3 regions of the Streptomyces sp. NPDC048269 genome follow, and region 1 is predicted to be linked to each of the others. Evidence: predicted binding sites of a transcription regulator. Region 1 holds the regulator's gene; each other region holds the start of a gene.
What was found. Region 1 encodes HrcA, which represses chaperone genes, less so after heat shock. Its sites were predicted from a motif close to TTNGCACTCNGNNNNNCNGAGTGCNAA; they were not measured.
Positions count from the first base shown of each region.

Region 2: the regulator HrcA is predicted to act here: its motif matches at 5,267-5,293, upstream of groES (co-chaperone GroES).
Region 3: the regulator HrcA is predicted to act here: its motif matches at 3,842-3,868, upstream of groL (chaperonin GroEL).

Region 1 covers NZ_JBEZLW010000013.1:67,795-74,925, reverse strand. Annotated here, with positions in the region: gene dnaJ (molecular chaperone DnaJ) at 1-754, opposite strand, end outside; gene hrcA (heat-inducible transcriptional repressor HrcA) at 755-1,771, opposite strand; gene AB0D48_RS17110 (MBL fold metallo-hydrolase) at 1,919-2,644, shown strand; gene AB0D48_RS17105 (DUF3097 domain-containing protein) at 2,673-3,473, shown strand; gene AB0D48_RS17100 (ADP-ribosyltransferase) at 3,564-4,184, shown strand; gene hemW (radical SAM family heme chaperone HemW) at 4,207-5,439, opposite strand; gene AB0D48_RS17090 (AMP-dependent synthetase/ligase) at 5,726-7,131, opposite strand, start outside.
Region 2 covers NZ_JBEZLW010000010.1:55,538-62,668, reverse strand. Annotated here, with positions in the region: gene AB0D48_RS13970 (hypothetical protein) at 1-210, shown strand, start outside; gene AB0D48_RS13965 (methyltransferase domain-containing protein) at 200-1,387, opposite strand; gene AB0D48_RS13960 (polysaccharide deacetylase family protein) at 1,578-2,450, shown strand; gene AB0D48_RS13955 (polysaccharide deacetylase family protein) at 2,447-3,340, shown strand; gene AB0D48_RS13950 (FtsW/RodA/SpoVE family cell cycle protein) at 3,378-4,778, opposite strand; gene AB0D48_RS13945 (hypothetical protein) at 4,766-5,164, opposite strand; gene groES (co-chaperone GroES) at 5,437-5,745, shown strand; gene groL (chaperonin GroEL) at 5,882-7,131, shown strand, end outside.
Region 3 covers NZ_JBEZLW010000011.1:114,308-121,438, forward strand. Annotated here, with positions in the region: gene AB0D48_RS15385 (serine/threonine-protein kinase) at 1-318, shown strand, start outside; gene AB0D48_RS15390 (beta-glucanase) at 404-1,144, opposite strand; gene AB0D48_RS15395 (phosphoribosylanthranilate isomerase) at 1,215-1,832, opposite strand; gene groL (chaperonin GroEL) at 2,053-3,675, opposite strand; gene AB0D48_RS15405 (cold-shock protein) at 3,983-4,189, opposite strand; gene AB0D48_RS15410 (MoaD/ThiS family protein) at 4,572-4,850, opposite strand; gene thrC (threonine synthase) at 4,937-6,220, opposite strand; SAM riboswitch class I at 6,238-6,394, opposite strand; gene AB0D48_RS15420 (glucosyl-3-phosphoglycerate synthase) at 6,581-7,131, shown strand, end outside.

The sequences.
Region 1 (7,131 bases):
TCTCCACGTACAGGTCGCCGGCGGGGCCGCCACCCGGGCCGACCTCGCCCTCGCCCGCGAGCTGGATGCGGGTGCCGTTCTCGACGCCGGCCGGGATCTTGACCGTGAGGCTGCGGCGGGAGCGGACCCGGCCGTCGCCCGCGCACTCGGGGCACGGGGTCGGGACCACGGTGCCGAAGCCCTGGCACTGCGGGCAGGGGCGCGAGGTCATGACCTGGCCCAGGAAGGACCTGGTGACCTGCGAGACCTCACCGCGGCCGCGGCACATGTCGCACGTCTGCGCCGAGGTGCCGGGAGCGGCGCCCTCGCCGGAGCAGGTGGTGCAGACGACGGCCGTGTCGACCTGGATGTCCTTGGTGGTCCCGAAGGCCGCCTCGTCCAGCTCCAGGTCCAGGCGGATCATGGCGTCCTGGCCCCGCCGGGTCCGCGAGCGCGGGCCGCGCTGCGAGGCCTGGCCGAAGAAGGCGTCCATGATGTCGGAGAAGTTGCCGAAGCCGCCCGCCCCGAATCCGCCCGCGCCACCGCCGCCGCCCGAGGAGGACAGCGGGTCGCCGCCGAGGTCGTAGACCTGCTTCTTCTGCGGGTCCGAGAGCACCTCGTAAGCCGCGTTGATCTCCTTGAAGCGCTCCTGCGTCTTCGGGTCCGGATTCACATCCGGGTGGAGTTCACGCGCGAGGCGCCGGAAGGCCTTCTTGATCTCGTCCTGCGATGCGTCGCGGCGCACGCCGAGAACGGCGTAGTAGTCCGTGGCCACTTACGACTCCGCCAGGATCTGTCCGACGTAACGTGCCACTGCGCGTACCGCTCCCATCGTTCCGGGGTAGTCCATGCGGGTCGGTCCGACCACGCCGAGTTTGGCGACAGTTTCGCCGCCCGAACCGTAACCGACCGAGACGACGGACGTGGAGTTCAGTCCCTCGTAGGCATTCTCATGCCCGATCCGTACGGCCATTCCCGACTCATTGGCCTCGCCCAGCAGCTTGAGGAGCACGACCTGCTCCTCCAGCGCTTCGAGCACCGGCCTGATCGTCAGGGGAAAATCGTGTCCGAAGCGGGTGAGATTGGCGGTACCGCCGATCATCAGCCGCTCCTCCGCTTCCTCGACCAGGGTTTCGAGGAGCGTCGCCAGCACGGTGGAGACCGTGCCGCGGTCCTCGGCCTCGAAGGATTCGGGGAGGTCCTGGACGAGCGGGGGCACATCGGTGAACCGGCGGCCGACGACCCTGCTGTTGAGCCGGGCCCGCAGGTCCGCAAGCGAGGTCTCGCCGAAGGGGCTCGCACAGTCGATGAGCCGCTGCTCGACGCGGCCCGTGTCGGTGATCAGTACGAGCATCAGCCGGGCCGGGGCCAGCGACAGCAGTTCGACGTGGCGCACGGTGGAGCGCGTCAGCGAGGGGTACTGGACGACCGCGACCTGGCGGGTGAGCTGCGCGAGCAGCCGCACCGTCCGGCCGACCACGTCGTCGAGGTCGACGGCGCCGTCGAGGAAGTTCTGGATGGCCCGGCGCTCGGGCGACGACAGCGGCTTGACCCCCGCCAGCTTGTCGACGAAGAGCCGGTAGCCCTTGTCGGTGGGGATCCGGCCGGCGCTGGTGTGGGGCTGGGCGATGTAGCCCTCGTCCTCCAGCACGGCCATGTCGTTGCGCACGGTGGCGGGCGAGACGCCGAGCCGGTGCCGCTCTGTGAGCGCCTTGGAGCCGACCGGCTCCTCCGTCCCGACGTAGTCCTGGACGATGGCGCGCAGCACTTCGAGTCTGCGTTCGCTGAGCATCGCGCACACCTCCAGCTGTGGTCCGTTGCCTTGTTCGCTGCCTGCTGCCTGGCACTCTGGGCGTTCGAGTGCCAGAGATCCCCCGCTCAGTGTACGGCCGGGTAGTAAGACCCTGGCAAGGGAGGCCCGCCAAGGTAGCGTCGCGGCATGGACGTGCGTTGGGAAGAGGCGGGCTGGGAACGACTGACCGGGCGGACCGGCCGGCGGCGGCTTCCGGTGTGGGACTGCACGGTGGGACTGGTGGTGGGGGAGGATTCCGTCCTCCTCGTCGACCCCGGTTCGTGCCTCCGGGAGGGCGCGCAGGTGCGGGCCGAGGCGGAGCGCCTGACCGGCCGGCGAGTGACCCATATCGCATTCACGCACGGCCATTTCGATCACGTGCTGGGCGGGGCGGCCTTCTCCGGGGCCGAGGTGTTCGGGGCCGTCGGACTGGACGCGCTGCTCGCCACGGGCCGCGATGAGCTGCGCGAGTCGGCGGTACGGCACGGACTGGCGGAGGCGGAGGCGGCGGAGGCCGTGGACCAGCTGGTGCTGCCGCAGCACCCGGTGTCGGGCGAGTGGACGCTGGAACTGGGCGGGGTGCAGGTGCTGCTGGCGAACGTGGGCCCCGGGCACAGCGGGCACGACCTGGCGGTCTTCGTGCCCGGCGAGCGCGAGACGGTCTTCTGCGGGGACCTGGTCGAGGAGTCGGGCGAACCCCAGGCGGGCCGAGACGCGGTACCGGCGCAGTGGCCCGCGGCCCTGGACCGGCTGCTGTCGCTGGGCGGGGACGACGCGCTGTACGTGCCGGGTCACGGAGCGGTGGTCTCCGCGGCCTTCGTCCGTGCGCAACGCGCCACACTGGCCGCCCGTTTCGGCGTGTCGGAGGCATGACGGCCGCGGCTCTCCTAGTGTCGGCCGGATGCGCGAGTACTCCCCCGACCTGACCCCGCAGTGGAAGCGCCCCAAGGCCGTGCCCGAGGTGGCAGCGGAACACGATCTGGTGGTCGAGGTGGCCGGTACGGACTTCTGCGGCGCGGTGGTGGCCTGCGAGGCGGGCAGGGTGACCCTGGAGGACCGCTTCGGCAAGCGGCGGGTGTTCCCGATGGAGCCGCGCGGCTTCCTTCTGGAGGGGGCGGTCGTCACCCTGGTCCGCCCGTCGCGCGCTCCGGCGGCTCCCGCGCGCACCGCGTCCGGGTCTATCGCCGTCCCGGGCGCCCGCGCGCGGGTGGCGCGGGCGGGCCGGATCTACGTCGAGGGCCGGCACGACGCCGAGCTGGTGGAGCGGGTCTGGGGTGACGACCTGCGGATCGAGGGCGTGGTCGTGGAGTACCTGGAGGGGATCGACGACCTCCCGGCCGTCGTGGCCGAGTTCGGCCCGGCCCCGGACGCCCGGCTGGGGATCCTGGTGGACCACTTGGTGCCGGGCTCGAAGGAGTCCCGCATCGCGGCGTCGGTGACCTCGCCGGACGTGCTGATCGTGGGCCATCCGTACGTGGACGTGTGGCAGGCGGTGAAGCCGTCCGCACTGGGCATCCCCGCGTGGCCGGCCGTCCCCCGGGGCCAGGACTGGAAGACGGGCATCTGCCGGTCCCTGGGCTGGCCGGAGAACACCGGGGCCGCCTGGCAGCACATCCTGTCGAAGGTGACCTCGTACCGCGACCTGGAGCCGACCCTGCTGGGCCGCGTCGAGGAGCTGATCGACTTCGTGACGGCCCCCTGAGCGGACCGGGCGTCAACTCCGGTCCGGTACACGCTCACCTTCGGGTGACAGTGCGTGTACGCCGGGCCACGCCGGGCAAGGGTGCTGACCATGATCACCTTTGCCCTCCGGCGGCGCGTCCTCGTCGCCGCCGCCCTGGTCGCCGCCGCCCTCCTCCCGTCCACATCGGCCTACGCGGCGCCGCAGGCCGCCCCGCACGCCGCTCCGGCGAACTCCTGCCCGCGGGTGACCGACCACCTCTTCGCCGCCGCGGACCAGCGGGCCGACGTCGCCCGCATCACGCCGTCCCCGTCCTGGCGCATCAACTGCAAGCAGCTCTACCGCGCCGACAGCCGCCCGCCGGAGGTCGTCTTCGAGGAGGGCTTCCACCCGAAGGCCACGGTGGACGGGCAGTACGACATCGAGCAGTACGTGCTGGTCAACCAGCCCTCCCCGTACGTCTCCACGACCTACGACCACGACCTGTACAAGACGTGGTGGAAGAGCGGCTGGAACTACTACATCGACGCCCCCGGCGGGGTGGACGTGAACCAGACCATCGGCGACACCCACAAGTGGGCCTCGCAGGTCGAGGTCGCCTTCCCCGGCGGCATCGAGCGCTCCTTCATCGTCGCGGTCTGCCCGGTCGACAAGGCGACCAAGACCGAGATCATGAACGAGTGCCAGGACAACCCGCACTACCGGCCCTGGCGGGAGAACTACCCGGGCTGAGCGGCCGCCCCTCGGGGCCTGGTCAGTCGACCAGGTCCCGGACCACCGCGTCGGCGAGCAGCCGTCCCCGCTGGGTCAGCACGGCCCGCCCGGCCTCGTAGGGACCGGACTCCAGCAGCCCGTCCGCCAGGGCGCGGCGGGAGGCGGCGAGCCCGGCCGGCGCGAGCAGCGACAGCGGCGCGCCGTCCACCAGGCGCAGCTCCAGCAGGATCCGCTCGACCCGGCGGTCCTCCTCGGAGAGGAGCTCGCGGCCCGCGCCCGGGGACCGGCCCTCGGCCAGCGCCGCCGCGTAGGCGCCCGGGTGCTTGACGTTCCACCAGCGGACCCCGCCCACGTGCGAGTGGGCGCCGGGACCGGCGCCCCACCAGTCGGCTCCGCGCCAGTACAGCTCGTTGTGCAGGCAGCGGCCGGCCTCCGAGGTGGCCCAGTTCGACACCTCGTACCAGTGGAATCCGGCGTCCGCCATGACCTCGTCGGCGATCAGGTACCGGTCGGCGTGCACGTCGTCGTCGGTCATCGGGACCTCGCCGCGGCGGATCCGCCGGGCGAGCTGGGTGCCCTCCTCCACGATCAGCGCGTACGCGCTGATGTGGTCGGGCCCGGCCCCGAGCGCGGCGTCCAGCGACGCCCGCCAGTCCGCGTCGGACTCCCCGGGCGTCCCGTAGATCAGGTCGAGGTTGACGTGCTCGAAGCCCGCCGCCCGCGCCTCCGCGACACACGCCTCGGGGCGGCCGGGGGTGTGCGTGCGGTCGAGGACCTTCAGGACGTGCTGCTTGGCGCTCTGCATGCCGAAGGAGATCCGGTTGAAGCCGCCGGAGCGCAGCTCTGCCAGGTACTCCGGATTCACCGACTCCGGATTGGCCTCGGTGGTGACCTCGGCGTCCGGCGCCAGACCGAATTCGTCCCGGATCGCCGCGAGCATCCGTACGAGGTCCCCGGCGGGCAGCAGCGTGGGCGTACCGCCGCCGACGAACACGGTCCGGACCTCCCGCGGGTCGTCCCCGAGCACCTTCCGCGCCAGCCTGACCTCGTCGATCAGGGTGTCGGCGTAGTTCTCCCGGGAGGCGAGCACACCGCCGGTACCCCGCAGCTCGGTGGCCGTGTAGGTGTTGAAGTCGCAGTACCCGCAGCGCGTGGCGCAGTACGGGACGTGCAGGTAGAACCCGAGCGGCCGGTCCCCGGCACCCACCAGGGCGTGCGACGGCAGCGAGCCGTCTTCGGGCATGGGTTCACCGTCGGGCAGTGCGGAAGGCATACCCCCATCATCCCGCACCGCGCCCCCACCCTCGCCCAGCGCAATCCAGCCCCACCGGCGCTTGGGGGCGCAGGGTCCGGGGCGGAGCCGCGATCCCCTAGCCGCTCCCGCGCACTCAGGCGGCCGAACCCAGCCTCGCCGGCGTTTGAGGCGCGGGGCCCGGGGCGGAGCCCCAGGAAGCGGCCCGCAGGGAAGCCGCGGCAGGCCCGGCCCCCGGGGCCGCCCGGCAGCGGCGGGGCATGCGGGGCGGTCCACCGCCCCGCCCCGTCCGGCCCGCCGCCAGGCGTCACGCCTCGCGGGCGCCCTCGTACATCTCGTCGATCAGGTGCTTGAACTCACGCTCGACGACCGGGCGCTTCAGCTTGAGGCTGGGCGTCAGGTCACCGTGCTCGACGTCGAGGTCGCGCGGCAGCAGCCGGAACTTCTTGACCGTCTGCCACTTCTGCAGGCCCTCGTTCAGGGTCTGGACGTACGTCTCGATCAGCCGGGTGGTCTCCGGCGCGGCCAGCACCTGCGCGTACGTCTTGCCCTCCAGCCCGTTCTCGACCGCCCACGTGAGGATGGACGGCTCGTCGAGCGCGACCAGGGCCGTGCAGAAGTTCCGGTCGGCGCCGTGCACGACGATGGTCGACACGTACGGGCAGATCGCCTTGAACTGGCCCTCGACCTCCGCCGGCGCGACGTACTTGCCGTTCGAGGTCTTGATCAGGTCCTTCTTGCGGTCGGTGATGCGCAGGTAGCCGTCGGGCGACAGCTCGCCGATGTCTCCCGTGTGCAGCCAGCCGTCGGACTCCAGGACCTCGGCGGTCTTCTCCGGCTGCTGGTGGTAGCCCTGCATGATGCCGGGGCCGCGCAGCAGCACCTCACCGTCGTCGGCGATGCGGACCTCGGTGCCGGGGAGCGGCTTGCCGACCGTGCCGGTGCGGTAGGCCTCGCCCGGGTTGACGAAGGAGGCCGCGCTGGACTCGGTGAGGCCGTAGCCCTCCAGGATGTGGATGCCGGCGCCGGCGAAGAAGTAGCCGATGTCGGGCGCCAGGGCGGAGGCGCCGGAGACGGCGGCGCGCAGCTTGCCGCCGAAGGCGTCGCGGAGCTTGGAGTAGACGAGGGCATCGGCGATCTTGTGCTTGGTGGCGAGGCCGAAGGGGGCGGTCGCCTGGCCGGTGCGGCGGAAGTTGTCCTGGGTGACCTTGGCGTACTCCCGGGCGACGCCGACCGACCACTGGAAGATCTTGTACTTGGCTCCGCCGCCGGCCCGCGCCTTGGCGGCCACGCCGTTGTAGACCTTCTCGAAGATGCGCGGAACGGCCGCCATGTACGTCGGCTGCACGACCGGCAGGTTCTCGATGATCTTGTCGATCCGGCCGTCGACGGCGGTCACGTGCCCGACCTCGATCTGGCCGGAGGTCAGCACCTTGCCGAAGACGTGGGCCAGCGGCAGCCACAGGTACTGGACGTCGTCCGAGTGGATCATGCCGGTGGCCACGGTGGCCTTGGCCATGTACGACCAGTTGTCGTGGGGCAGCCGGACGCCCTTGGGGCGGCCGGTGGTGCCGGAGGTGTAGATGAGGGTGGCGAGCTGGTCGGCGGTGATGGCCCCGATCCGCTCCTTGACCGCCTCGGGGTGCTTGGCGAGGTACTCCTTGCCGCGTGCCTCCAGATCGGCGAGCGAGAGCACCCAGCCCTCCGGGTCGC
Region 2 (7,131 bases), on a different contig from region 1:
CTGCTCGCCTCCTTCGCGATGGCCGTGGCGGGACTGTTCCTGACCTTCGGGACCGCGGTATCGGTCCCGGTGGTCGACGGGAAGTACGGCGAGATCGCGTACTACATGGGCCTCGGCATGATCCTGTGGATCACGGGACTGCTGGGACTCTGCAAGGCGGGCGCGCACTACCGCTGGGCCATGCGGGTCTTCGGCGGGCCTACGCCGTAGGAGCCGCCTTCGCCGGTGCGCCGATCAGCATCGACGGGGCGCCCGCCACCCGGGTCAGGAAGACCGTCGCCGAGTTCGGCCCCTGCGGCTTGACCTTCTTGCGCAGCTCCTCGGGCTCGATCGCGGAGCCGCGCTTCTTCACGGTCAGGATGCCGACCCCGCGTTCGCGCAGCAGGGCCTTCAGCTTCTTCAGGCCGAAGGGCAGCACGTCGGTGATCTCGTACGCCGTCGCGTACGGCGTCGCGCGCAGCTCGTCGGCGGTGATGTAGGCGATGGTCGGGTCGATCAGCCGGCCGTCCAACTGCTCGGCGACCTCGGCGACGAGATGCGCGCGGATGACGGCGCCGTCGGGCTCGTACAGCCAGCGGCCGACCGGCCCGGCCTCCGGGTCGGGCAGCGGGTCGGTGGTGTGCAGGGCGCGCGGCCCGGGCAGCAGGGTGGCGCGTACGGTGCCGGGCGCGGTGCCGAACCAGAGCACGGCCTCCTTGACGTCCCCCTGGTCGGAGATCCACTCGGCCTCGGCCTCGGCAGGGACCGCCTCGTGCGGGATCCCCGGAGCAATCTTGATGGCGGCGTACTTCGCCGTACGGGCCGTCTCCACGGCCCACGACAGCGGCGGCGAGTACGACTCCGGGTCGAAGATCCGGCCGCGTCCCCCGCGCCGGGCCGGGTCGATGAAGACGGCGTCGTACGAGGACACGTCCACGCCCGTCACGTCCGCCTCCCGGACCTCGATCAGGTCCGCCAGCCCCAGCGCCTCGGCGTTGGCCCGCGCGACGGCCACGGTCAGCGGGTCGTGGTCGACGGCGAGCACCCGGATGCCGAGCCGCGCGAGGGCGAGGGCGTCCCCGCCGATGCCGCAGCACAGGTCGGCGAGGCTGCGGACGCCGAGGTCGGCGAGCCGCTCGGCGCGGTACGAGGCCACCGACGCCCGGGTGGCCATCTCGCCGCCGCCGGGGGTGAAGTACATCCGGAAGGCGTCCTCGGCGCCGAACTTCGCCACCGCGCGCTGCCGCAGCCGGGCCTGCCCGAGCGCGGCGGAGACCAGCTCGGCGGGGTGCTCGCGGCGCAGCCGGGTGGCGACGGCCAGCTCCTGCGCCGGGTCGTGGTCGCGGAGCGAGTCGAGGAGGGCGTGCCCCTCGGGAGTGAGGAGGGCGGCGAAGTCTTCGGGGGTCACGGGTCCATTGTCGGCGACCGGGCCGGCCGGTGTGGGCCAGTCGATGGAAGGTCGGATTCCGCTCGCGGTGTCGTCCGGGAAGCCTGCGTGTCGGGTGCCAGGATGCGCAGCTATGCAGCTAGTACGACAAAAGGAAGATAAGAGGCAACACGGTCACCGGTACGCGGCGGGTCCGCGCGGCCGGTTCGGGGTGGCCGTGGCCGCCCTGCTCGTAGCCGCCCTCGGCACGGCGTGCGGCTCCGGGGAGTCCGGCGCACCGGGGAAGGCCGAGAAGACGAAGGCCGCCAAGGGTGCGGAGGCCGGCGCGGCCGGCGCGCTCAGTGCCGCCGAGAAGGCCAAGGCGGCCCAGCAGGCGCGCATCGCCGCGGCGAAGAGGTGGAAGCTGGCCAAGACGCCGCTGACGGCCCCGGCGGCGCCCAAGAAGAAGCCCGAGATCACCACCCGCGACGGCTTCGAGGTCGAGGACCAGGAGGAGTACCCGCACGTCTTCACCACCGTCCCGACGGAGGACAAGGTCGTCTTCCTGACGATCGACGACGGCGCGGAGAAGGATCCCGAGTTCCTGAAGATGATGCAGGAGCTGAAGATCCCGTACACGGCCTTCCTCAGCGACTACATCGTTCGCGACAACTACCCGTACTTCAAGGCGATGCAGGCCACCGGCGTCACCCTGAACAACCACACGCTCAACCACCGCTACATGCCGGGCCTGTCGTACGAGCAGCAGCGCGAGGAGATCTGCGGCCAGCAGGACACGATCCAGAAGCAGTTCGGCAAGCGGCCGACCCTCTTCCGGCCGCCGTACGGCAACTACAACCAGGACACGCTGCGCGCGGCGAAGTCCTGCGGCATCAAGGCGGTCCCGCTGTGGAACGCCGAGGCCTTCCCGAACCGGATGGACTACCGGGAGTGGGACCGCGATCTGCACCCCGGCGACATCATCCTCACGCATTTCCGGGGCAAGGAGGACTGGAAGGGCACGATGCCTGACATGATCCGTCATGTCATGAAGACCGTCACGGACAAGGGGTACGCCGTGGCTCGCCTGGAGGACTATCTGTGAAGCACGCGCGCCGGTTGGTAGCCGGAACGCTGGCGGCCGGCGCGCTCGCGCTGTCCCTGACGGGGTGCGGGGACAGCGCGGACACCACCGAACGGCTGGGGCCGAGGACGAAGGCGACGCAGGAGACACCGGCCGTACCCGGCGCGTCCGAGTCGCCTCCCGCGCCGTCGCCGACGGGCGGGGCGGGCGGGGCCTCGGACGAGGCGTACAGGAAGTGGGGCCTGAAGGGTCCCCTGGAGTACGCCCCGAAGCCGGCCCAGAAGCCCGCGATACCGAAGGCGGCCCCGGGCAAGGTCCCGGTGGTCGACCGAATACCCGTCCCGGCCGGGGAGAAGGTCGTCTTCCTGACCTTCGACGACGGCGCGGAGAAGGATCCCGAGTTCCTGAAGATGGCGGCCGATCTGAAGCTGCCGATCAGCATGTTCCTGACGGACAATGTGGCCTCTTCGGACTACGGGCACTTCGAGAAGCTCCGCGACAACGGCTCGGTGAGCACGGTGAACAACCACACGCTGACGCACCCGAACCTGCGGACCCTGTCCTACGCGGCGCAGAAGCACGAGATATGCGGCCAGCAGGAACGCCTGGAGAAGCGCTTCGGCCACCGCCCGCCGCTCTTCCGCCCGCCTTTCGGGAACTACAACGACGACACCCTCCGGGCCGCCTCGGAGTGCGGAGTCTCGTCCCTGGTCCTGTGGCGCGTCTCGATGCAGATCAACAACTTCCAGTACGCCGAGGGCTCCGCCCTCAAGCCGGGCGACATCATCCTGGCCCACTTCCGCGGTCCGTCCGAGCTCAAGGGCACGTCGGAGACCCAGATGACGACACGGATGCTCCAGCGGATCCAGGAACAGGGGTACCGGATAGGGCGGCTGGAGGACTACCTGTAAGAGCGCCCGGAGCCCGGAGCCCCGGAGTCACCCGCTCCTACCCCGTGCTCGACACCACCGGCGTGATAGTCGTTTCCGCCGGCCCGCGGGCGTCCGCCTCGCGTTGGCGTTCCGCGCTGTCGCTGATGCGCAGCAGCAGGGCGATCATGATCCAGTTGGCCAGCAGGGACGAGCCGCCCTTGGCCAGGAACGGCAGCGCCTTGCCCGTCAGGGGGATCAGGCCCGTCACGCCGCCCGCGACCACGAAGACCTGCAGGGCCAGCGCCGAGGCGAGGCCCACGGCGAGGAGCTTGCCGAAGGGGTCGCGGGCGCCGAGTGCCATCCGGAGCCCCCGCTGCACGAGGAGGGCGTACAGGATCAGTACGGCCATGACCCCGGCCAGGCCGAGTTCCTCACCCACCGTGGTGAGGATGAAGTCGCTGCGGCCGGCGAACGCGATCAGCTCGGGGTGGCCCAGGCCGAGGCCCGTGCCCGAGATCCCGCCGGTGCCGAAGCTGAACAGGGCCTGCGCCGACTGGTCCGACGTGACCCCGGGAGGCCGGTTCTCCCAGTAGTAGGACAGCGGCTCCAGCCAGGCCGCCACCCGCGCCTTGACGTGCGGTTCCGTCGAGCCCACGACGAAGGCGCCCGCCGCGGCCATGAGCACCCCGCACACGATCCAGCTGGTGCGCTCGGTGGCGACGTAGAGCATCACCACGAACACGCCGAAGAAGATCAGCGAGGTGCCGAGGTCGCGCTCGAAGACCAGCACCAGCATCGACACGATCCACACCGTCACGATGGGGCCGAGCTGGCGCATCGGGGGCAGCCGCATGCCCAGGAACTTGCGGCCGGTCAGGGCCAGCGAGTCGCGGTGGATGACGAGGTACCCCGCGAAGAAGACCGCGATCATGATCTTCACGAACTCGCCGGGCTGCAGTGAGAAGCCGAAGAGTTTGATCCAGCGCTTCGCGCCGTAGGTGTCGGCGCCGAAGAACGCCGGTGCGATCAGCAGCACCAGCGCCAGCGCCATCGTGATGTAGATGAAGCGCTGCAGCAGCCGGTGGTCGCGCAGCAGCGCCAGCACCAGGATGCAGGCGGCGACCCCGACCACCGTCCACATCAGCTGCTCCGGCGCGTTGGCCTCCGAGTTGTACCGCTCGATGTACCCCTGGTCGAGCCGGTGCAGCAGCACCAGCCCCAGCCCGGTCAGCAGCATGGCCAGGGGGAAGATCAGCGGATCCGCGTAGGCGGCGAAGCGGCGCACGCCCAGGTGACCCACCAGCGACAGCAGCGTCATGCTGATCGTGAAGCCGGCGAGGTTGGGCGGCAGCTCGTCGTTCATCGCGAGGCCCGCTGCGGCGTGGCCGAAGACGGCGATCGCGACGACGAAGACCAGGAGCAGCGCCTCGGTGCGGCGGCGCGCGCCCGCCGACGTCAGGGGTTTCAGTCCACGCACGGGATGCCGCCACCGTCCGCGGGCGCGGGGGAGGGCGGCGGTGAGGACGGCGGCGGGGCCGCGTCCGGTGAGGAGGAAGCGGCGCCCGGTGTGCTCGGGCTCGCAGGGGCCTTGGGCCCGATCTGCTCGGCAATGAGGCGCTTTATCTTCATATCGTCTACGACGTTGATGCCCTCCCCATGGTTCCTTGCGGAGCGTTCGAGGGGGAGTGCCGTGCACCGCACTTTTCCGCCGGAGGGGTTCTTCGCCTGCCGCGCGAACGACAGCAGGTCCCAGACCTCCTCGGTCACCACGTCCTGCTCCGCGGCGCCGATCAGCCCGATCGGCTTCACCGGGTCGGCCGCGGCCGCTTCGATCACGAGGATGCGCGGGCCCCCAAGCGTCACATACCCGGCGCAAAGCACCTGTTCGGCTGATGATCCGGACGGGCGCCGACCCCGGTCTCCCGGGCTCCGCGGCCTGATCCGCGCAACGCCCGGCGGCGAAAATTGGCACTCCGCTTGACCGAGTGCTAATCGCCGGAATAGTCTCGCACCTGGCACTCGCCCCTGGTGAGTGCCAACACAGCGACAGGCAGGTCCGGCACCCGCGACGACGGATCGACCTGGTCGCCACCTCAGACAGTTAACCCCGGATCTCCGAAGGGGGAGGTCGGATCGTGACGACCGCCAGCTCCAAGGTTGCCATCAAGCCGCTCGAGGACCGCATTGTGGTCCAGCCGCTCGACGCCGAGCAGACCACGGCCTCCGGCCTGGTCATCCCGGACACCGCGAAGGAGAAGCCCCAGGAGGGCGTCGTCCTCGCCGTGGGCCCGGGCCGGTTCGAGGACGGCCAGCGTCTCCCGCTGGACGTCAGCGTCGGCGACATCGTGCTGTACAGCAAGTACGGCGGCACCGAAGTGAAGTACAGCGGCGAGGAGTACCTCGTCCTCTCGGCTCGCGACGTGCTCGCGATCGTCGAGAAGTAATTCGCTTCCAGTTTTGATTTGAGCTGCGCCCCTGGTCACCCTGCTGATGCCGGGCGACGAGGGGCGTAGTTCGTTCTAGGCGGTGGAGGTCGCGGTGAGCGGCCGAGGATCGCAACGAGAGGACTGAACCGCTCCCATGCCGAAGATCCTGAAGTTCGACGAGGACGCCCGTCGCGCCCTCGAGCGCGGCGTCAACAAGCTTGCCGACACGGTCAAGGTGACGATCGGCCCCAAGGGCCGCAACGTCGTCATCGACAAGAAGTTCGGCGCGCCCACCATCACCAACGACGGTGTCACCATCGCTCGCGAGGTCGAGCTGGACGACCCGTACGAGAACCTGGGTGCCCAGCTCGTGAAGGAGGTGGCGACCAAGACCAACGACATCGCGGGTGACGGCACCACCACCGCCACCGTGCTGGCCCAGGCGCTGGTCCGCGAGGGTCTGCGCAACGTCGCCGCGGGCGCGTCCCCGGCCGCCCTGAAGAAGGGCATCGACGCTGCGGTCAAGGCCGTCTCCGAGGAGCTCCTCGCGACCGCCCGTCCGATTGAGGACAAGTCCGACATCGCCGCCGTGGCCGCGCTCTCCGCGCAGGACCAGCAGGTCGGCGAGCTCATCGCCGAGGCGATGGACAAGGTCGGCAAGGACGGTGTCATCACCGTCGAGGAGTCCAACACCTTCGGCCTGGAGCTGGAGTTCACCGAGGGCATGGCCTTCGACAAGGGCTACCTCTCGCCGTACATGGTCTCCGACCAGGAGCGTATGGAGGCCGTCCTCGACGACCCGTACATCCTGATCAACCAGGGCAAGATCTCCTCCATCCAGGACCTCCTGCCGCTGCTGGAGAAGGTCATCCAGGCCGGCGCCTCCAAGCCGCTGCTGATCATCGCCGAGGACGTCGAGGGCGAGGCGCTCTCCACCCTCGTCGTCAACAAGATCCGCGGCACCTTCAACGCGGTCGCCGTCAAGGCTCCCGGCTTCGGTGACCGTCGCAAGGCGATGCTCCAGGACATGGCCACCCTCACCGGTGCCACTGTCATCGCCGAGGAGGTCGGCCTCAAGCTCGACCAGGCCGGTCTGGACGTACTGGGCACCGCCCGCCGCGTCACGATCTCCAAGGACGACACGACCATCGTCGACGGTGGCGGCAGCCACGAGGAAGTCGTCGGCCGTGTCAACCAGATCAAGGCCGAGATCGAGTCCACGGACTCCGACTGGGACCGCGAGAAGCTGCAGGAGCGCCTGGCGAAGCTCGCCGGCGGCGTCTGCGTCATCAAGGTCGGCGCCGCCACCGAGGTGGAGCTCAAGGAGAAGAAGCACCGTCTCGAGGACGCCATCTCGGCGACCCGCGCCGCGGTCGAGGAGGGCATCGTCTCCGGCGGTGGCTC
Region 3 (7,131 bases), on a different contig from region 1:
GTCCGGCACGACGACCTCACGGGGGACATCCGCCTGAACTGCGAGGTGACCGGCTGCCAGCTGGTGAGCGACACGAGCGTGTTCACGATGCTGTACGCCGAGCCGGGCACTGGCACCCACGACACGTGCAGCCTCCTCACGCGTGCCGCCACGAGCAAGGAGTTCCCGCTGGCCGCGGCGGCGGCCGGCAGCGAGATCTGCGTCCGTCACCCCTCGGGGGACATCGCGCTGCTCGTGATCCAGATCAAGTCGACCCAGTACGTGAAGGGCACGTCCGGCTCGGTGACCGCGGACATGACCGTCTGGCCCGCATCCTGACCGAACGCGCGCCCGACCGGCCGTCCAGTGCTGTGACTGGAAGTCACCGGGTCGCGACGCCCGGCAAACCTTTCCGGCCACAGCACTAGCCCCGGTACACGCACAGCCGCGAGACCTCGTACGCCATCTCCGTCACCCCCGGGCCGGGCGCCGGGTGGTAGCGCCCGGCCGAGACGGACAGGTTCACGATGAGGTACGCGTGCCAGGACCGGCCCACGCCCCGGCCGTCGGCGAACACGCGGGCGCCGTTGACCCACCAGACGACCGACTTCCGCCCGAACTCGACCTTGAGGTCGACCCAGGCGCCGGGCCGCACCGACGGGTCGCGGTGGTAGCGGTGTGCCTCGCGGACGTGGTTGGACAGCTCCAGCAGATCCGGGTTGTCGGGGTGGTACTCGAAGACGTCGATCTCCTGGCCCCCGTCCCGCCAGGTCCAGATCGCCGGCCAGGCACCCGTCTCCGCCGGGAGTTTCACCCGGGCTTCCAGCACGTCGCCGGTGCGCACCATGAACCCCTCGTCGCTGCCCTCGGTGGTGAGCAGCCCGCAGTCCCAGTTGCCGTCGGGCCTCGGCGTCGCCCGGAAGACGCCGCTGCGGCTGTAGGCGGGATCGTCGACGAGGTGGTCCAGTTTGTTGTCCCCCGGGTTCGTCGGGCCGCCGTCGGGATACGCCCACGAACGGCCCGCGACCCACTGGCTGGGCGAGGCGAAATCGGCGGTGAAGACGGGGGCGAGGCGAGGCCTGAACGCGACCGCGCCGCCGCCCGCGCCCGCCGGGGCGAGCCGGGACGTCAAGCGCCGCAGCCAGCCGAGCTGTTCCGAGTCCATGCAGGGTGTGTGCCCCCAAGCGGACGGACCCATGCCGGAATCATCGCGCAGGGTAGTCGCGCGGAAGCATTCAGCGACGATCGGCGCGCGCCGCCTCGACGAAGGCGCGGATCAGCTCCGGGGACTTCACCCCGCGCTCGCGTTCCACGCCGCTGGAGACGTCCACTCCCCACGCGCCGGTGGCCCGGACGGCCTCGCGGACGTTGGCGGGGGTCAGCCCGCCCGCGAGCAGCCACCGCCCCTCCGGCGGCGTGAAGTCCGCCGAGCCCCAGTTCCACGGCTTGCCGGAGCCCGGGTCGGGGGCGTCGAGGAGCAGCAGGTCCTCCCCGTACTCGCCGCAGCGCTTCACGCGTTCGGCGGTGGCCCGCAGCAGCGTCCGCCCCTCGGCCCGCAGCGCCGCGAAGTCCTCGGGGCCCTCCTCGCCGTGCAGCTGCACACCCCGCACCCCGCTCTCCTCGGCGAACCGGCGCACCTCCGCCACCGACTGCCCCCGGAACACCCCGACGGTGAGCACTCCGTCCGGCACCCGCGCGGCCAGCTCCCGCGCGGTGGCCGCGTCGACCGTACGGGGGCTGCCGGGCGCGAAGACGAACCCGACGGCCTGCGCCCCGGCCTCCACGGCCACGTCGACGTCCCGCGCGGTCCGCAGCCCGCAGATCTTGATGAACACGCTCGCCCCATCCGTCATGGCAGCAGTCAACCAAACCCGGCCGGCCGACGGCGATGCGTCCCACAGGCCGGGCCCCTTCTTCTTCCGGTTCCCGGCACCGGCGCGCGGCTACGGACCAGTCGCGATCGACACCACGGGCTTCTGAGAGTCCCGAAACGCCCGAGGGCGGCACCCCCCGCAGGGGGTGCCGCCCTCGTTCGAGAACAGCCGATCAACCAGCGGCCGGAGCCGCGGCGGATCAGAAGTCCATGTCACCGCCCGGCATGCCGCCCGGGGCGCCGGCGCCGGCCTTCTCGGGCTTGTCGGCGATGACGGCCTCGGTGGTCAGGAACAGCGCGGCGATCGACGCGGCGTTCTGCAGCGCGGAGCGCGTGACCTTGGCCGGGTCGATGATGCCCTCGGCGATCATGTCCACGTACTCGCCGGTCGCGGCGTTGAGGCCGTGACCGATCGGCAGGTTGCGGACCTTCTCGACGACGACGCCACCCTCGAGACCACCGTTGACGGCGATCTGCTTGAGCGGGGCCTCCAGGGCCAGGCGCACGGCGTTGGCGCCGGTCGCCTCGTCACCCGAGAGCTCCAGCTTCTCGAAGACCGCGGAGGCCTGCAGCAGGGCCACGCCACCACCGGCGACGATGCCCTCCTCGACGGCCGCCTTCGCGTTGCGAACGGCGTCCTCGATGCGGTGCTTGCGCTCCTTGAGCTCGACCTCGGTCGCGGCGCCGGCCTTGATGACGGCCACGCCGCCGGCCAGCTTCGCGAGGCGCTCCTGGAGCTTCTCGCGGTCGTAGTCCGAGTCGGAGTTCTCGATCTCGGCGCGGATCTGGTTCACGCGACCGGCGACCTGGTCGCTGTCACCGGCACCGTCGACGATGGTGGTCTCGTCCTTGGTGATGACGACCTTGCGGGCGCGGCCGAGCAGGTCGAGACCGGCGTTCTCCAGCTTGAGGCCGACCTCCTCGGAGATGACCGTGCCACCGGTGAGGATGGCGATGTCACCGAGCATGGCCTTGCGGCGGTCGCCGAAGCCCGGGGCCTTGACGGCGACGGACTTGAAGGTGCCGCGGATCTTGTTGACGACCAGGGTCGACAGGGCCTCGCCCTCGACGTCCTCGGCGATGATCAGCAGCGGCTTGCCGGACTGCATGACCTTCTCCAGGAGCGGCAGCAGGTCCTTGACCGAGCCGATCTTGGAGTTGACGATCAGGATGTACGGGTCGTCGAGAGCCGACTCCATACGCTCCATGTCGGTGGCGAAGTACGCCGAGATGTAGCCCTTGTCGAAGCGCATGCCCTCGGTGAGCTCCAGCTCCAGACCGAAGGTCTGGGACTCCTCGACGGTGATGACGCCTTCCTTGCCGACCTTGTCCATGGCCTCGGCGATGAGCTCGCCGATCTGGGTGTCGGCGGCGGAGATGGAGGCCGTGGAAGCGATCTGCTCCTTGGTCTCGACATCCTTCGCCTGCTCCAGCAGGGCGCCGGAGACGGCCTCGACGGCCTTCTCGATGCCGCGCTTGAGGGCCATCGGGTTGGCGCCGGCGGCCACGTTGCGCAGGCCCTCGCGGACGAGCGCCTGGGCCAGCACGGTGGCGGTGGTCGTACCGTCGCCGGCGACGTCGTCCGTCTTCTTGGCGACTTCCTTGACCAGCTCGGCGCCGATCTTCTCGTACGGGTCCTCGAGCTCGATCTCCTTGGCGATGGAGACACCATCGTTGGTGATCGTGGGCGCGCCCCACTTCTTCTCAAGGACGACGTTGCGACCCTTGGGGCCAAGGGTGACCTTGACGGCGTCGGCGAGCTGGTTCATCCCACGCTCGAGACCGCGCCGGGCCTCCTCGTCGAACGCAATGATCTTGGCCATCTGAAGTGGTCCTCCCGGACAGCGGTGGATTGCTCCCGGACCGCGCCCGCGCCCGCGACGGACGGCCTGCGTGCCCGGCGGTTCCTTCCCGCCGGACCCTGCGGGCCTCACCGACCCGGTCCTCGTTTTGGTAGCACTCTCACCTGGAGAGTGCTAACGCCAATGATTAGCACTCGACCCCCACGAGTGCAAGCGGCTTGGGGGAACGCCGCCGCGAACAGCCCCCGCGAACGCACGAGGGGCCCACACCCCGTGTCCAGGATGTGGGCCCCTCTTACGTACGCGTGGGCGGTCGATCGCGCCGGGACTAGCCGAGTGCGAGCTTGACCATGTCCGCCTGCGGACCCTTCTGGCCCTGCGAGATCTCGAACTCGACCCGCTGACCCTCTTCAAGGGTGCGGTACCCGTCCATCTGGATGGCGCTGTAGTGGACGAACACATCCGCACCACCGTCGACCGCGATGAAGCCGTAGCCCTTCTCCGCGTTGAACCACTTGACGGTGCCCTGAGCCATGCCTAACTCCCCTATTACTGGCCCTTGCGCAGGAACGCACTTCGCGCTCCCGGGTCAGAACTTGCGTCGGAACGCGTCGACCGAGGCTGAATGTATCTGCGTCGGTGCTGTCTGCAACAGGTCAATCCGACGAGAAATCTGGTCACCCAGAAACATTGAAATAGAGTGAAAATTTGGCATAGTCCAGGGCAACTCGGGCCCGACATATCTCGCCAAAGCCCCATACCGCGCTTGCACATTGACCCGATGTCGACCCTCACGCGGCCCGTTCATATGCGGCGGGCAAGTCCAGCGGAGGGGACTTCCCCAACTCTACCGCGCCCAATCAAGCAGAATTGCCCCCTCCGCTTTTAGCGGAGGGGGCAATTACGTTTATCGCGCGTCAGCAGCCGCCGGCCACGGCGGGAATGATCGAGACACCGGCGCCGTCCGGCGTCGCCGCCTCCAGCCCTCCCTCGAAGCGCACGTCGTCGTCGTTGACGTAGACGTTCACGAAGCGGCGCAGCTTGCCCTGGTCGTCCAGGACACGGGCAGCGATGCCCGGGTGGCTCTTCTCCAGCGACTCGATGACCTCGGCCAGGGTCGCGCCCTCGGCGGGGACCTCGGCCTGACCGCCGGTGTAGGTGCGCAGGATGGTGGGGATGCGGACGTTGACGCTCATGGCGCTACTGCCTTTCCGGTGTGCAGGGGGAGGGAAGGGGGTGTCCGGCGGATCAGGGCCCGGCCCTGATCCGCCGGACAGACCTCCTAGGCCAGGCCGGCGGCGCGGAACGCGTCCAGGCTCGGGCGGATGGTGGCGGTCTGGCCGCTGTCCGCGGCCACCGCCTCCAGGGTCTTGAGGCCGTCACCGGTGTTCAGGACGACGGTGGTCAGCGCCGGGTCGAGCTGCCCGTTCTCGATGAGCTTCTTCGTGACGCCGACGGTCACGCCGCCCGCGGTCTCGGCGAAGATGCCCTCGGTCTGCGCGAGGATCTTGATGGCCTCGACGACCTGCTCGTCGTTGACGTCCTCCACGAAGCCACCGGTGCGCCGCGCGATGTCCAGGACGTACGGGCCGTCCGCCGGGTTGCCGATGGCGAGGGACTTGGCGATGGTGTTCGGCTTCTGCGGGCGGACCACGTCGTGGCCGGCCTTGAAGGCGGTGGACACCGGGGAGCAGCCCTCGGCCTGGGCGCCGAAGATCTTGTACGGCTTGTCCTCGACGAGGCCGAGCTTGATCAGCTCCTGCAGACCCTTGTCGATCTTCGTGAGCTGCGAGCCGGACGCGATCGGGATGACGATCTGGTCGGGCAGCTGCCAGCCGAGCTGCTCGCAGATCTCGTACGCCAGGGTCTTGGAGCCCTCGCCGTAGTACGGGCGCAGGTTGACGTTGACGAAGCCCCAGCCCTCGCCCAGCGGGTCGCCGATGAGCTCGGAGCAGAAGCGGTTCACGTCGTCGTAGTTGCCCTCGATGCCGACCAGGTCGCCACCGTAGACACCGGCCATGACGACCTTGCCCTGCTCCAGGTCGTGAGGGATGAACACGCAGGAGCGGAAACCGGCCCGGGCGGCCGCGGCGCCGACGGCGCCGGCCAGGTTGCCGGTGGAGGAGCAGGACAGGGTGGTGAAGCCGAAGGCGCGGGCGGCCTCGACGGCGATCGCGACGACGCGGTCCTTGAAGGAGTGCGTCGGGTTGCCGGAGTCGTCCTTGACGTAGAGCTTGCCGGTGACGCCGAGTTCCTTGGCCAGGTTCTGCGCGTCCACGAGCTTGGTGAAGCCCGGGTTCAGGCTCGGCTTGGACGCCACGTCCGAGGGGACGGGCAGCAGCGGCGCGTACCGCCAGATGTTGTTCGGGCCGGCCTCGATCGCGGCGCGCAGGGCCTCGGGGTCGCCGGTCGGGAGGTCGTAGGCGACTTCCAGAGGTCCGAAGCACTCGACGCACGCGAAGATGGGTCCGAGCTCGAAGCGGGTAGCGCACTCGCGACAGGAAAGGCCGGTGGCAGGTCCGAGGTCGACGGTTCCGGCAGAGGTGGCAACAGTCTGTGCAGCCATGATGGCGAGGCCCTTTCTCCTCATCTTCCCCATGGCGCACTTCGCCATGAGACGGAATTGGCACCTTCCCTAGCCGGGGACCTCGCGGGGGTGCGTGAAAACGCATCGCGAGAACCGACTGGAGGGTTGCCGGGGCTTCAACGGGCCGTGTCCCTCTGCCCCTCTGGATGAGCGGTATGGCACCGGGCCGCGCGCTCTACGGCGCGTCCGGGCGTTTGTGCGCGAGGACCCCCGGCATGCGGTGGTCCTCTGCGTTGTTCAAGACTGTAACCGAAGGGGCGGATGGTTGAGACAGCCGTCCGAACCGCGAGATGGATCACAAATCGGTCCAAACGAGTGACGATGCAGGGAGTGCCGAAGGTGCTGGAAGAGGTGGAGCGCTGGCTGGCAGACCGCTCCTGGTCCGCCGCCGACCGACCGCTCGACCAGCTGCTGGACCGGAAACGGGCGGCTGGGACCACGGTCAGCGTGGTGCTGCCCGCGCTCGACGAGGAGGCGACGGTCGGCGCGATCGTCGAGGTGATCCGCCGCGAGCTGATCGAGGGACTGCCGTGCCCCCTCGTGGACGAACTGGTGGTGATCGACTCGGGCTCCAGCGACCGGACGGCGGAGGTGGCGGCGAAGGCCGGCGCCCGCGTCGTGCACCGCGACGAGATCCTGCCGCGGATCCCGGCGGTGCCCGGCAAGGGCGAGGTGTTGTGGCGCTCCCTGCTGGCCACCGGCGGGGACATCGTCTGCTTCGTCGACGCCGACCTCCGGGACTTCTCGGCCGACTTCGTCTCCGGGATCGTGGGTCCGCTGCTGACCGAACCGGACGTGCAGTTCGTCAAGGCGATGTACGACCGCCCGCTGGGCGACGCCCCCGGCCAGGGCGGCCGGGTCACGGAGCTGGTGGCGCGCCCGCTGCTCAA